Regions from separate parts of the Paenibacillus sp. FSL L8-0638 genome, predicted to be linked through region 3. Evidence: riboswitches for the same ligand, from Rfam matches in the RefSeq annotation. Region 3 holds a riboswitch; each other region holds the start of a gene.
The links. A riboswitch is a leader RNA that binds a small molecule or an ion and turns the genes downstream of it on or off. The one in region 3 is predicted to bind glycine.

Region 1 (4,472 bases), 220 kb from region 3:
GGGAATTCCCCCCGATGCTGTAACAAATCCCGTACGACCTGTTCGCCATCACGGATATTATAAATTGAAGAGTGATTCCAGTGTTGCAACACTGGCAGATTGTGCTCACTCATGATCTGTTCATAGGCTCGTTGTCTGCTATGGGTATTGATGCTGCTCGGACGGCCAAAAGCATTGGCTATACGAGTATAGCCTTTTTGTATCAAATGCTTTAGTGCTAGCATGTAACCTTCATATTGATCCATTGCCACGGAGCGAATATCGGTATGCTCCATTCGTTGCCAGGCCACGATTGGGCCATATTTACAATAGGTACTCAAAAAATCAGTGTCATTCACGCAGGAAATGATGACCAGCGCGTCGACTCTTTTTCTTTTTAAATCTTCAAAAGCTTGAAGCTCTTTCTTTTTGTCTTCTCCCGAAGTATAAATAATGGTCTGGAATTCATATTGTCCGGCGATTTCTACAAAGCTGTCCAGAAAAGCAAGAACAATTTCATTAATCGTTGAAGTGATGATACCAATCTGAAGCGTCTGACCCTTGGATAGGGAAATGGCATTCCGATTAGGAACATAATCTAATTCCTGCATGATTTTCAAAATCTTAGCTCTTGTTTCATGACTGACATGGGGGGACTGATTTAATACTCTGGATACCGTAGCCTTAGAAAAGCCCGCCAGTTTTGCAATTTGATCAAGATTCGACATGGAGCTTCTCCTCACATAAGAAAAAATACTTGACATGAAACGCGTTACAACGATTAGGATGCTTATGAGGGCATTACGTCTATTTTAAAGCATCTGTCAATGCATTTCAAAGGAGAACGGTTACCGTTAGGTATGGATTCACATTTGCAGCATTTGATGGGATTACTTAGGCCAAAGTAAAAATCTTATATACGGAAAGAGGTCTTTATACCATGACGATGTATCGGCAGGTCCAGAAGGCGAGAAAGCAGCAGGAAACCTGATTGGTGGCGTGAAAAACCCGTATCTGCAGTCCTCCGACTGGGGATGGCAGATCGATCCGATCGGCCTGCGTGTTACACTGAATACGTTTTATGATCGCTATCAAAAGCCGCTGTTCATCGTGGAAAATGGCTTGGGTGCATATGATAAGGTGGAGGAAGATGGCTCTGTGCATGACACATATCGCATTGATTACTTGCGTCAGCATATTGCCCAAATGAAGGAAGCGATTGCCGACGGTGTTGATCTGATTGGTTACACCAGCTGGGGCCCTATCGACCTCGTGAGCATGTCTACTTCCGAAATGTCCAAGCGCTACGGATTTATTTACGTTGATCTGGATGATGACGGAAACGGAACGCTCAAACGCTCCAAAAAAGACTCTTTTAACTGGTATAAAAATGTGATAGCAACCAATGGTGAAGAATTGTAATTTCATATCGTCTCGGGCGGGTATAGCAGAGGACATCCTAAGGATGCGATCTGCTGTACCCGCTTTTTTGATAGACTCAATAATAATATTTCAGAGGGCTTCACAAACTTTTCACTTGTAATAAGCTGAAAGTTTTCTGTATAATGAATAAAAATTTCATATGTCTGGTTGATGTTTGCGGGAGATGGAACGAAAGTTCCGACCGAAGGGGCAAAACTCTCAGGTGCTTAGGCTGTTTACAGCCACAAGCGGGGACCGTAAACGGACAGAACTCTGGAGAGACCCTTAATTGGGCGCCGAAGGTGCACCGCAGAGAACATCTGCTTAAACTCTCAGGCAAAAGGACAGAGACGCGAATAACCTGTGACAGGGAATGCCCTAGGCTTTTTTATGAGCTATTAGAGGCAGAAACCTGCACATGATGGTTGTATTTTTTCGTGCCTTTAACCTCTCCAGGAGTCGAATCAGCTGATTTGACTCTTTTTTGTTTTCTAATATGCTGGAGGAGCGGGTTGAAATGAATTTGGTACATGTGTTAGAAGCGATTAGCAGTTGGATATGGGGGGCGCCTCTCATCATTCTTGTCATGGGAACGGGGTTGTGGCTGACCATACGTCTGAAAATGTTGCAGGTATTCCGCCTGCCCCTGGCGATCAAGCTGATCGGTAAGGCCCCGAATGAAGGCAGCGGGGATGTAAGTAGTTTTGCGGCTTTGAGTACGGCGCTAGCGGCTACAGTTGGCACAGGAAGTATTGTCGGCGTAGCGACAGCCATTAAGCTGGGCGGGCCGGGTGCCTTGTTCTGGATGGTCGTTGCAGCCTTTTTTGGGATGGCGACGAAATATGCGGAAGGTGTACTTGCAGTAAAATACCGGGTGAAGGATCGGAATGGACAATTTTCCGGCGGCCCGATGTATTATATTGAGAAAGGTCTAGGACGTCGTTTTAAACCGCTGGCGATGCTGTTTGCTTTTTCGGGCATGCTGGTAGCGTTGTTCGGGATTGGAACGTTTCCGCAGGTCAAAGCGATTGTATCTTCGACGGAAAACAGTTTTGGCGTTCCGCCCATTGTAACGGCATTGATTATAGCTATCCTTACTGGACTGGTTACTATTGGAGGACTCAAAAGCATTGCCAAGGTATCGACGAAGGTCGTTCCTTTTAAAACAGGCTTGTACGTACTGATCTGTCTCATCGTACTGATTCGGTTTGCTGACCAGCTTCCTGCCGCAATTGCGCTGGTGCTCCATTCGGCATTTTCAACTACATCTGCAACGGGCGGATTTGCCGGAGCTACGATTATGCTGGCGATGCGAAGTGGGGTAGCCAGAGGTATTTTTGCCAATGAGGCCGGATTGGGGAGCGCACCGATTGCAGCCGCAGCTGCCAAAACCAAATGGCCTGCGGAGCAAGGGCTGATTTCCATGACAGGCGTGTTTATTGATACGATGGTTATTTGTGTGATGACCGGGTTGACGCTACTGGTTAGCGGTGTATGGAGCGGGCCTACCGATGCGGGCCTGATGACTCAGCAAGCATTTTCCAGCGCATTCCCGCTGGGGGCAGAACTGCTCACAATTATTCTGATTATGTTCGCGTTCACCACCATGCTCGGCTGGAACTATTACGGGGAACGCTGTGTTGAATACTTACTTGGCGTCAAGTGGATTAAGCCATACCGTTATCTGTTCATTCTACTCGTTGGCGGGGGCGCGTTCATTAAACTGGATGCGATTTGGCTGCTGGCAGATATCTTTAACGCAATGATGGCTTTCCCGAACCTGATTGCACTGCTCGGCTTATCAGGAATTGTCGTTGCAGAAACCCGAACCTATATGGATTCTCTGAATTCTAGTAAGAAAAAGGGCATTCTTGCAGGTGCCAGTGTAGGGGCAGCTATCCAAGTAGAAGAAAAGGGACACACGGTTAATTCATAAATTTCAAAAGGGAGTGCCCTCAGCCATCACAGGCTTGAGGACACTCCCTTTTAATTGTTATAACGATGCGCGTAAAATAGCTAAAATATCTTCTTGATTCAGCTTTTTATAATTACCGAAGCCTCCATATTCCATTTCACGGGCTGCAATGGTTGCGATTTTTTCCAATTGCTCATCATTAATATTGTAATCGGCCAGGGTGGAAGGGGCACCGAGACTTGTCCAGAATGCACTAAGACGGTCAATACCCTCCAAAGCGATTTCTCTATCTGTTTTATCTACGGTGTCTAAGTCAAACATGCTGAGCATCAGCCGTTTCATGCGTGCAGCATCCTGATCCACCGTATGTCTCATCCAGTTGGGGAATAGGATCGCCAGACCGCCAGCATGAGGAATATCATATACAGCAGATAATGCATGTTCAATCGTATGCGAAGCCCAGTCCCCGAAGTAGCCCATTTGCAGTGTTCCGTTAAGAGCAATCGTTCCGGCATATAAAATCGTTTCGCGATGCTCGTAGTTGTGCAAATCCTCCAACAGCTTAGGTGCAGTTTCGATTACGGTTTGCAGCACGGAAAAGCACATACGATCTTGCAACGGTGTATTTTTTACATTGTGAAAATACTGTTCAAATACATGGCTCATCATATCCACCATGCCATATACCGTCTGATCACGTGGCACAGAGAAGGTGTTTTTTGGGTCCAGAATTGAGAATTTCGGATGCGTCACCGCGCTGCCCCATACGTATTTTTCGTTTGTTTCCCAGTTGGTGATAACAGAATCTGGATTCATTTCTGAACCGGTAGCGGCGAGTGTGAGGATGGTACCGAATGGCAGAGCCTGGGTAGGCATGTGCTTTTTGTTGATAATATCCCACACATCGCCGTCATATTCAGCCCCTGCTGCGATGGCTTTGGTGCAATCAATAACGCTTCCGCCGCCTACTGCAAGTAAGAAGTCGATTTTTTTGTTTCGGCAAATGTCGATGCCCTTCTTAACGGTGGACAACCGCGGATTCGGTTCTACGCCCGACAATTCATGAATGTTGAGATGTAGCGGCTGTAACGCGTTTAATACCTGGTCATATAGACCATTTCGTTTGACACTTCCGCCTCCATATATCAGCAAAATA
Region 2 (4,472 bases), 2.0 Mb from region 3:
AACGTCCAATTATAAGGTAGCCACTGTTAAAAAGGGTCAGGTTACCGCGGTCAGCTACGGTAAAGCTAACATTCAGGCGAAGTTCGGCGGGAAGATAATCAGCGTACCTGTAGATGTTGATACGCTTAAATATTTGCAAACAGACGAAGTCGCCTTGAATTTGAAGGCAGGACAGCTGGCTAAGGTTACGGCTACAGCCACGTATAAGGATGAGTCGGAGAAGGATGTTTCCAAACCGGCTGTCTGGTCCTCGTCCAGAATTATTGTGGCGACCGTCAAAGACGGTAACATTAAGGCACAGGGCAAGGGCAAAGCAGTAATTACTGTGAAATATGCAGGTAAAATGACGAAGATACAGGTAACCGTTCAGTAATCTGTAACCCGACTAAAAAGAAAAAGAGCAAGCATACGTCCAGCGACGATATGCTTGCTCTTTTCTTTATAAGGGCGAATTCTCTTTCCCTAGGACAATGTAGGGGGGAGGTAGTCGCCTTGTTTTATAGAGGTAAAGTAATTGGTTTAAAGCTTAGAAATTACGACTTATTCTTCTTGATTGATGCGTTGCGTGTAAGTGATTCGGTCAAACGCTTGCCGGTCGGCGTCTGAGCCAAGCCGCCTTTGGCGGTCTCGCGGTGCTTCGACGGCATCGCGCTGCCGACTTCAAGCATCACGTCAATGACTTCGTCAGACGGAATAGCGCTGCGCACACCCGCCAAAGCCATGTCCGCTGCGGCAAGCGCAGTCACGGCTCCCAGGCCGTTGCGCACGATGCACGGAATCTCCACGAGTCCGGCGACGGGGTCGCAGATTAGGCCGAGCGTGTTCTTAAGAGCGAGGCCTACGGCGTGAACAGCCTGTTCAGGCGTACCACCGCGCAGCTCGACCATAGCACCAGCGGCCATCCCGATGGCTGAGCCAATCTCAGCCTGACAGCCTCCCTCCGCGCCAGAAATGAAAGAGTTGTTGGCGATCACGTAGCCAATGGCTCCAGCGGCGAACAGGCCGTTCACCATATGCTCATCATCCCAGCCGAACCGCTCCTGTGCACTGATGAACACACCAGGGATAACCCCACATGAGCCTGCGGTAGGCGTGGCGACAATGCGACCCATGGATGCATTAACCTCCGACACGGAGAGGGCATAAGCCATGGCGAGCGCGGAGGCATCACCGGAGCAGGTTTCCCCTGACCGCAGATACTCCGCTAGGCGCTTGCCGTCTCCGCCCGTCAATCCACTGCGGGATACGGTGTCTTGTGTCTGACCGCGATGAACGGCTTCCTTCATGACTTCATAATAATCAGACATTTGGCGAAAGATTTCTTCCTCCGTTGTATTCGTTTCTTGTACCTGCTCTTGAATCATCAAGCGGCCAATCGTGGTGGATTCTTCAGCGCATAAAGCGCTGATTTCATGCAGATGGCTAAACCGCATCGGATTCAGCTCCTTTTTTCAAATTAATCATCTTAATTTCATACATATGAGGTAAAGAACGCAGTTCTGAAATCAGTTCAGCTGGAGCAGAACTGTCCGTTTCAATGGCGGTGAGTGCTTCACCATCCCGGCCTTTGCGATCTACGTGCATATAGGCAATGTTAATGTGGGCCGCGCCCAGCGCTGAAGTTATTGCGCCCAATGTACCGGGCTTATCCGAGTGGAGAAGCACCAGCGTAGGCAGCTCCCCGGTCAGATTGACCCGGAATTCGTTGAGTTGCTGGACATGGATGCTGCCGCCGCCGATGGAGGAGCCCAGCAGTGTGCGCTGATCCTCGCCCTTCCACAACTCGAAACAGACGGTGTTCGGATGAGGAGCGGGGAGTCCACTGACGGCGAATTCCACGGCCATCCCGGCTTGCTCAGCCCATTGCTCGGCATCCGGAATCCGATGATCGTCCGTATCGTAATTAAGCAGTCCTGCGATGAGCGCCAGATCTGTACCGTGTCCTTTATACGTATCGGCAAAGGAGCCGTACAGTGTCATACGGGCACGGTCAGGCTGCGCCCCGAGCCAGTGCCGGGCAACGCGTGCTAGTCGCACCGCGCCTGCGGTGTGTGAACTGGAAGGTCCGGTCATGGCCGGGCCGATAATAGAAAATACATCTTTGAAACGCATGGTGTGGCCCCCTGTATGTTCTAATACTATACTATATGGTATTTCCGCGTCTTTGCGCGGTTATGACGGTTCCTAATGCTGACGCACAATGTGAGCACAAAAAAGGACAGGATAAGGAAGTTTCCCTTATCTCTGTCCTCGTTACCTGAGAGTTTCGTGCGGTGTTCTTACCGCCTTACCCCTTGGGTGGCTTGCGCTCTCTCCAGAGTTGCGTCAGATGACGATACATGGACCTGAGAGATTATCCGCCAGCCGGGTGCTGGCGTCTTGCTCCTTCGGTGCCGCCAGAGTGTAAGCCCCCTGGACAGACTCTCCCGTCATCTTCATTCGCGTATACCGTTCTACATGTCTTTCTTAGCGTAATGTATGACGTGCTCGGTGTCAATCACAGGGTTTAATTTTTACATAAACAGGTGCATTTCCAATAAAAAAGATTAAAGTTTACATAATTATGGATGAAATCAGGAAGGAATTAGAAGATTGGCGGCTAATCTGATAGAGGACAAGTACATTTATGGAAATCATAGGAGGGATATTGACGTATGGTAAAAGGCTTGCGGTTCACAGGTTCACGCTTAAAAGGGATGCTGCATCTAGCAGCGATCGCATCACTGCTGATCGGGATCTTCGTTCCGTTCGGTCAGGTCAAGGCAGAGGGAGCATTGACAGTAGCCGAAGCACTTCAGGGCCAAAGCAGTGGAGGTACGGTGACGGTAGAAGGTTATATCGTCGGACATGCTACCGGATCGAAAACGGCTAACTTTTCTTCTCCGTTTGCGAATGATTTTAACGTACTGATTGCTGACCAGGCTAATGAACGTAGCACTTCTAATCTATTGGATGTACAGCTGACATCCGCGTACAGAGGGCAATTTGGACTGTCAGGCCATCCTGAGCTGATCGGCAGCAAAATTCGTGTGACGGGTACACTTGGCGCCTACAATAATTTTGGTGGAGTGAAAAGCCCAAGCGCTGTTGAACTGGTGAGCGGAAGCGAGCCGGGGGAACCAGGTGAACCTGGCAACCCGGGTCAACCTGGTGCTACACTGCCGGATGGAAAAGGCAAAAAGGTGCTGTTCGATAATACGCACGCACAGACCGCTGGTGCAGCAGATTGGGTCATTGAAGGCGCCTTCTCCGACTTTGCCAATGGACTGCGTAATGTAGGCTTTACGGTAGACCCATTAAATCGTCCTATTCCTTTTACTTATGGAGAGCAGGCCATAACATATGATAAGCTGCGCCAATATGATGTGTTCATTATTGGTGAAGCGAATGTTGCCTTTAAGGCATCCGAGCAGGCTGCCCTGCTGCAATACGTGAATAGCGGAGGGAGCGTCTTCTTCATCTCCGATCATTATAATGCAGATCGTAACAAAAACCGTTGGGATTCCTCCGAGGTTATGAATGGCTACCGTCGTGGAGCCTATACTAATCCGGCCAAAGGCATGACTGCAGAAGAAGCTGCATCACCGGCAATGCAAGGATTAACAAGCTCCGATTGGCTGGCGGCCAACTTTGGCGTTCGTTTCCGTTACAATGCGCTCGGTGATGTGAATGCTACCGACATTGTAGCCGCAGATCAATCTTTCGGTATTACCAAGGGTGTGCGCTCGATTGCCATGCATGCAGGATCTACGCTGGCTATTATTGATCCCACCAAGGCTAAAGGCATTGCTTATATCCCTTCAGGCACGAAAAAATGGGGGAATGCGGTAGATCAGGGTGTTTATAACGGCGGGGGCCGTGCGGAAGGACCTTATGCCGCTATCTCCAAGGTAGGCCAAGGCAAGGCGGCATTCATCGGTGATTCTTCCCCTGTAGAAGATGCTACACCGAAATATGTGCGTGAGGAAAACGGACAGTCGAAGAAGACATATGATGGCTTCAAAGAAGTGGATGATTCCACCTTCCTGGTGCAAACGGTTCAATGGCTTGCATGGAAGCAGGACTACACGAAATTGTCTGATGTGGCAGGTTTGACTCTGGATCAACCAACGAAGCTTCTGCCATTCGAGGAACCAGCGGCTTCCACGGAACCGCAACCTGAGCCTTGGTCTGCTCCGGCAGCAGGCTACAAATGGTACGATCCTAGAACATTCAAGTCTGGCTCCTATGGAGCGGCTTCGTAAATTATATTGTCAGGAGCTCAATGTGAGCTTGGGTTAGTTAGTCGTTTGATCCCTGCTGAGGGATCAGGCGACTTTTTTTGTGATGAAAATTAACCTGTGGTTGGTTATTTCATTACATTTTGTGCCAGAAAGGCCGCACTATTGCTGGATCATTGATTTTTTAAATGATGTTGATAGCATAATCTTAATTGATATATCCATATACTGGTGATAGGATGTATTCAAATT
Region 3 (4,472 bases):
GCTTTTATGCAAATTTAGCTCGGCTACTTCCTTGATCCCCTGTCTACCCATAACAGATAAGTATACAGATGCAGATAAAGCTAGCAATGCTTGATTGGAACAAATGTTTGACGTGGCCTTTTCGCGGCGGATATGCTGTTCCCGCGCTTGCAAGGTCAGCACGAAGCCGCGTTTACCATTGCGATCAGTGGTCTGACCCACAATACGGCCGGGGATACGGCGCATATGTGCCTGAGAAACGGCAAAGTATCCACAGGTCGGACCGCCGAGAGAAGAGGAGATGCCAAGTGGCTGCGCGTCTCCTACCACAATATCCGCGCCCTGTTTGCCGGGTGTCTCCAGCAAGCCAAGTGCCAGTGGGTTGGCACTGACGACCAAAAGACCTTTGTACGCATGGATGAGATCAGCCATCGGCTTCAGGTTTTCCACGGCTCCGAAAAAGTTGGGGCTTTGGACCAAAACAGCCGCGGTCTGTTCCGATACGGCCGCCGCTAACGCATCAGCATCCGTTACGCCGTCCGAACAGCCGATCTCCACGATGTCCAAATCCAATCCGCGTGCATAGGCTGCCAATACCTGACGTGCCTCCGGATGGACGGACCTTGATACGATAAGCTGTTTACGGCGGGTAGCTGCGGCGGACAGTGAGCCTGCTTCCGCCAGTGCAGTCGCTCCGTCGTACATGCTGGCATTAGCTACAGCCATGCCCGTCAATTCGCAAATATACGACTGAAATTCGAAAATGGCTTGTAGCTCGCCTTGGCTTACTTCCGGCTGATAGGGGGTGTAGGCTGTATAGAATTCCGAGCGTGAAATGATGTGCTGGATGACGGACGGAATATGATGATCATAAATTCCTGCGCCAAGGAAGCTGGCATGTGTGTCTGTATTGGCGTTGTGTCCGGCCAGATCGGCCAAGTGGCGGGTCAAGGCTTTCTCATCGAGTCGAGAAGAAAGAGGGAGTTCCCCTTGATATCGAATGGCCTCTGGAATGTCACTGAACAAATCATCAATGGATGATACACCGACCACACGCAGCATTTCGGTTTGATCCTGTTCAGTCATAGGGAGATAACGATGCTGCTTCATAGGTTCTGACTCCTTTCGAAAAGCAAAATTTTAAATCCGTAAATGAGCTAATAAAAAAGTGTGAGATGAGAAACCCGGAAGTTCATATCTGACATGTTTGCTTTATAGAAATGAAAAGAGTTTAAGATCAGCGTGGGCGCTTATAAAAGGGGGCTGCCACCACCTCGGCACGCAGGCGTTTGCCACGAATCTCAACCTCCAGCGGTGTGGAGAGGGCGCTAAAACGACTGTCCACCAAGGCGAGGCCCAGATTACGCTTCAAGGAGGGCGACTGAGTCCCCGTTGTGACCTCACCGATGTGTTGTCCTTCTGCGAATACCGGATAATGGGCGCGTGGGATACCGCGGTCCATCATTTCTAGCCCGATCAATTTACGAGGAACCCCTTGTTCTTTTTGACGCTGAAGTGCTTCTCTACCGATAAAATCTCCTTTATTCAGCTTGACGAAGAATCCTAGACCGGCTTCGAGTGGTGAAATCGTGGCAGATAACTCCTGCCCGTATAGCGGCAACCGTGCCTCAAAGCGTAGTGTATCCCGAGCACCAAGTCCAGCGGGAATCAGCCCATACGACTCACCGGAACGAAGCAAACCCTCCCATACGGCGGGTGCTTCCGCGGCAGGTACGTAAAATTCAAAACCGTCTTCGCCCGTATATCCGGTTCGTGAGACGAGTGCTTTTGCTCCGAACAATGGCACGTTCTCATGAAAGTGGAAAGATGCCAGATTCGTAATATCCGTATCTGCCACGGCTGCGGCAATACGTGCTGCTTCCGGTCCCTGCAATGCCAGCAATGCTATTGCATCAGACACATTCTCCATGTGAACGGATGCAGGCACATGACGAAGTAACCAATCCCAATCCTTATCAATGTTGGAGGCGTTCACAACGAGCATGTAGCGCTCCGGTCCTTTGCAGTAAACAAGCAGGTCGTCTACTACACCTCCATCGGGGTAACACAGGAGTGAATATTGTGCCTGACCTGGTTCCAACTGGCTGACATCATTCGTGGTCACCCTTTGTAGAAAAGCTTCGGCCTCTTTGCCTTCAACCAAAAACTCACCCATATGCGATACATCGAATAAACCCGCACGTTGCCGGACGGCCTCATGCTCCTTTTGAATGCCGCTAAACTGAACGGGGAGCTCCCAGCCTCCAAAGTCAATACAACGAACCCCAGACTGCGTCTCGTAGGACGAATATAGCGGTGTTTTTCGCAAATTAGTCATGTTTCCACTCCTATCCGGTTTAATCGGCTAAACAAAAAAGACAGGCCGAAAAAAACGTATAGACAGCAGTCTATACTCTTTTTTCAGCTCTGTCCTTGATACCAGAAAGTTACCCCGGTATGTACCGGGTTTCCTCTTGGGTGATCCGCTCCAATAGCGAATGCTCTCCAGAGATGCGTCCGGCAGAGGTCCTTTTGCCTGAGAGATTCACCTGCAATGCAGGCTTACTCCTTCGGCGCTACCTTCGGGATCAGCAGTATATTACCTGGCTTTGCAGATAACAACTTGATCCGATTCGCGTGCACAACTGTCTCACAAGCGGCAACAGCTATGCGAATCTTTTTGGCAGTCTCTCCCTCTGCGTTCATCCGCGTTTGCAGTTGTCGGGGTGTTTCCCAAAGTATTTGCTATAACCCATTAATACGCAAATTCATTCAAAATGTCAATAAAAATGTCATCAAAAACAATAGAACAAACATTTAATATATAAATAAGGATATGTAAGCGTTTGTTATAAATTATTATATTTTTATATAGAGCGCTATAGGAGGTGATATGAAGTATTTTTGTTAGTATTATTGACATGAGTGTTCTTATTGTCATAATCTTAACCTGTCTAATACAGGTGAGCAAATGTGATTTTATTCATATGGAAGTGAGGGGAACAGAATGGGTGAAGTGAAGCAGCAACTTTGGTATACAGACGAACATGAGTGGGTTCAGCGGACAGAGAATGGAACGGTGCGGATTGGTATTACAGACTTTGCACAGCATCAACTGGGTGATATTGTTTTTGTAGAATTACCTGAGGCGGGAGTAACGATTGAGCAGGGAGCGGAGATCGGTACGATTGAATCGGTGAAGACGGTATCCGACCTTTTTGCTCCGGTGACGGGAACCATATTAAAAGTGAATGAAGCGCTGGAAGGTACACCTGAGCTAGTGAATGAATCTCCTTATGACAAAGGTTGGATGGTCGAAGTAGAGATGGATAAAGATGTGGAGGAAGCATTGGGCAAACTACTGTCGGCGGATCAGTATGAGCAGTTGATTTCGGAGTAATAAATAGAGCAATGCAGCATGAAATAATAGCGTGTTATTCGGAATTTTATATTGATTTTTAATTGAATAAGAGCATCGTTAGTTTGCTCGATTTTTGTATAAAATAGTCGCTATGATTTGACGTAGCGGCTATTTTTTTGTCTTTTTTTTGCAAACGTAATTACGTGTGTTGTTCTGATATAGAGGGTTGTCCCCATATAGGAATCATACATAATCCAGCGCGGTTTTTCGACTAATTTCTATAGCTACAGGTCATATTAAGAAGAATTATGCAGGTATAATATCTTCCCGGATAATTTAAATTTAAATGTTGTCATCAACGTTCATGACGAAAGTACGTTTTCATTTCGTTGATGAAGATAGCGCTGTCATTTAGTATGAATTTTAAGAAAAGGTAGTGATGCTTACCTACAAGGAGGATTTGAATATGAGTACATTGGACGCAAAGCCAAGTTCAAAAGGAGGCACTCGTGTCGCCGTACAGCGTTTTGGCCGTTTTCTTAGCGGTATGGTTATGCCCAATATGGGAGCCTTTATTGCGTGGGGGTTGATTACGGCACTCTTTATTCCGACCGGATGGTTCCCGAACGAAGGTTTTGCACAGTTGGTTGATCCGATGAAAAATTATTTGTTGCCGCTGCTGATCGGTTATACAGGGGGCACGATGATTCACGGACAGCGTGGAGGTGTGATCGGTGCCATCATGACGATGGGTGTCATAGTAGGAGCCGATATCCCGATGTTCCTGGGCGCGATGGTAGCTGGTCCGCTGGCTGCGTGGATATTGAAGAAGTTCGACAAGGCCATTGAAGGCAAAGTCAGATCAGGCTTTGAAATGCTGGTCAATAATTTTTCGGCCGGGATTATCGGTGCCATTCTAGCACTGCTTGCCCATGTGGCGATCGGCCCGGTTGTACAAATGATCAGTCAAGTGTTGTCGGCAGGGGTACAGTTCCTCGTGAACGCGGGGCTATTGCCGCTTGTCAACCTCATTATTGAGCCCGGAAAAGTATTATTTTTAAACAACGCGCTGAATCACGGAGTATTGAGTCCGATTGCGTTGGAGGAAGCTGCAAGAACAGGCAAATCCGTA

Region 1: another riboswitch for glycine. It lies ahead of MKY35_RS20190 (sodium:alanine symporter family protein); the one in region 3 lies ahead of gcvT (glycine cleavage system aminomethyltransferase GcvT).
Region 2: another riboswitch for glycine. It lies ahead of sdaAB (L-serine ammonia-lyase, iron-sulfur-dependent subunit beta); the one in region 3 lies ahead of gcvT (glycine cleavage system aminomethyltransferase GcvT).

What each region holds. Positions count from the first base shown of each region.
Region 1 is NZ_CP151960.1:4,561,734-4,566,205, reverse strand. It holds gene MKY35_RS20200 (LacI family DNA-binding transcriptional regulator) at 1-707, opposite strand, end outside; partial or broken gene MKY35_RS20195 (family 1 glycosylhydrolase) at 952-1,401, shown strand; glycine riboswitch at 1,570-1,646, shown strand; glycine riboswitch at 1,665-1,759, shown strand; gene MKY35_RS20190 (sodium:alanine symporter family protein) at 1,919-3,337, shown strand; gene MKY35_RS20185 (iron-containing alcohol dehydrogenase) at 3,395-4,472, opposite strand, start outside.
Region 2 is NZ_CP151960.1:430,354-434,825, forward strand. It holds gene MKY35_RS01905 (Ig-like domain-containing protein) at 1-373, shown strand, start outside; gene sdaAA (L-serine ammonia-lyase, iron-sulfur-dependent, subunit alpha) at 534-1,433, opposite strand; gene sdaAB (L-serine ammonia-lyase, iron-sulfur-dependent subunit beta) at 1,423-2,112, opposite strand; glycine riboswitch at 2,235-2,328, opposite strand; gene MKY35_RS01920 (DUF6359 domain-containing protein) at 2,655-4,244, shown strand.
Region 3 is NZ_CP151960.1:4,344,302-4,348,773, reverse strand. It holds gene gcvPA (aminomethyl-transferring glycine dehydrogenase subunit GcvPA) at 1-1,089, opposite strand, end outside; gene gcvT (glycine cleavage system aminomethyltransferase GcvT) at 1,217-2,317, opposite strand; glycine riboswitch at 2,494-2,685, opposite strand; gene gcvH (glycine cleavage system protein GcvH) at 2,987-3,379, shown strand; gene MKY35_RS19360 (PTS mannitol transporter subunit IICB) at 3,807-4,472, shown strand, end outside.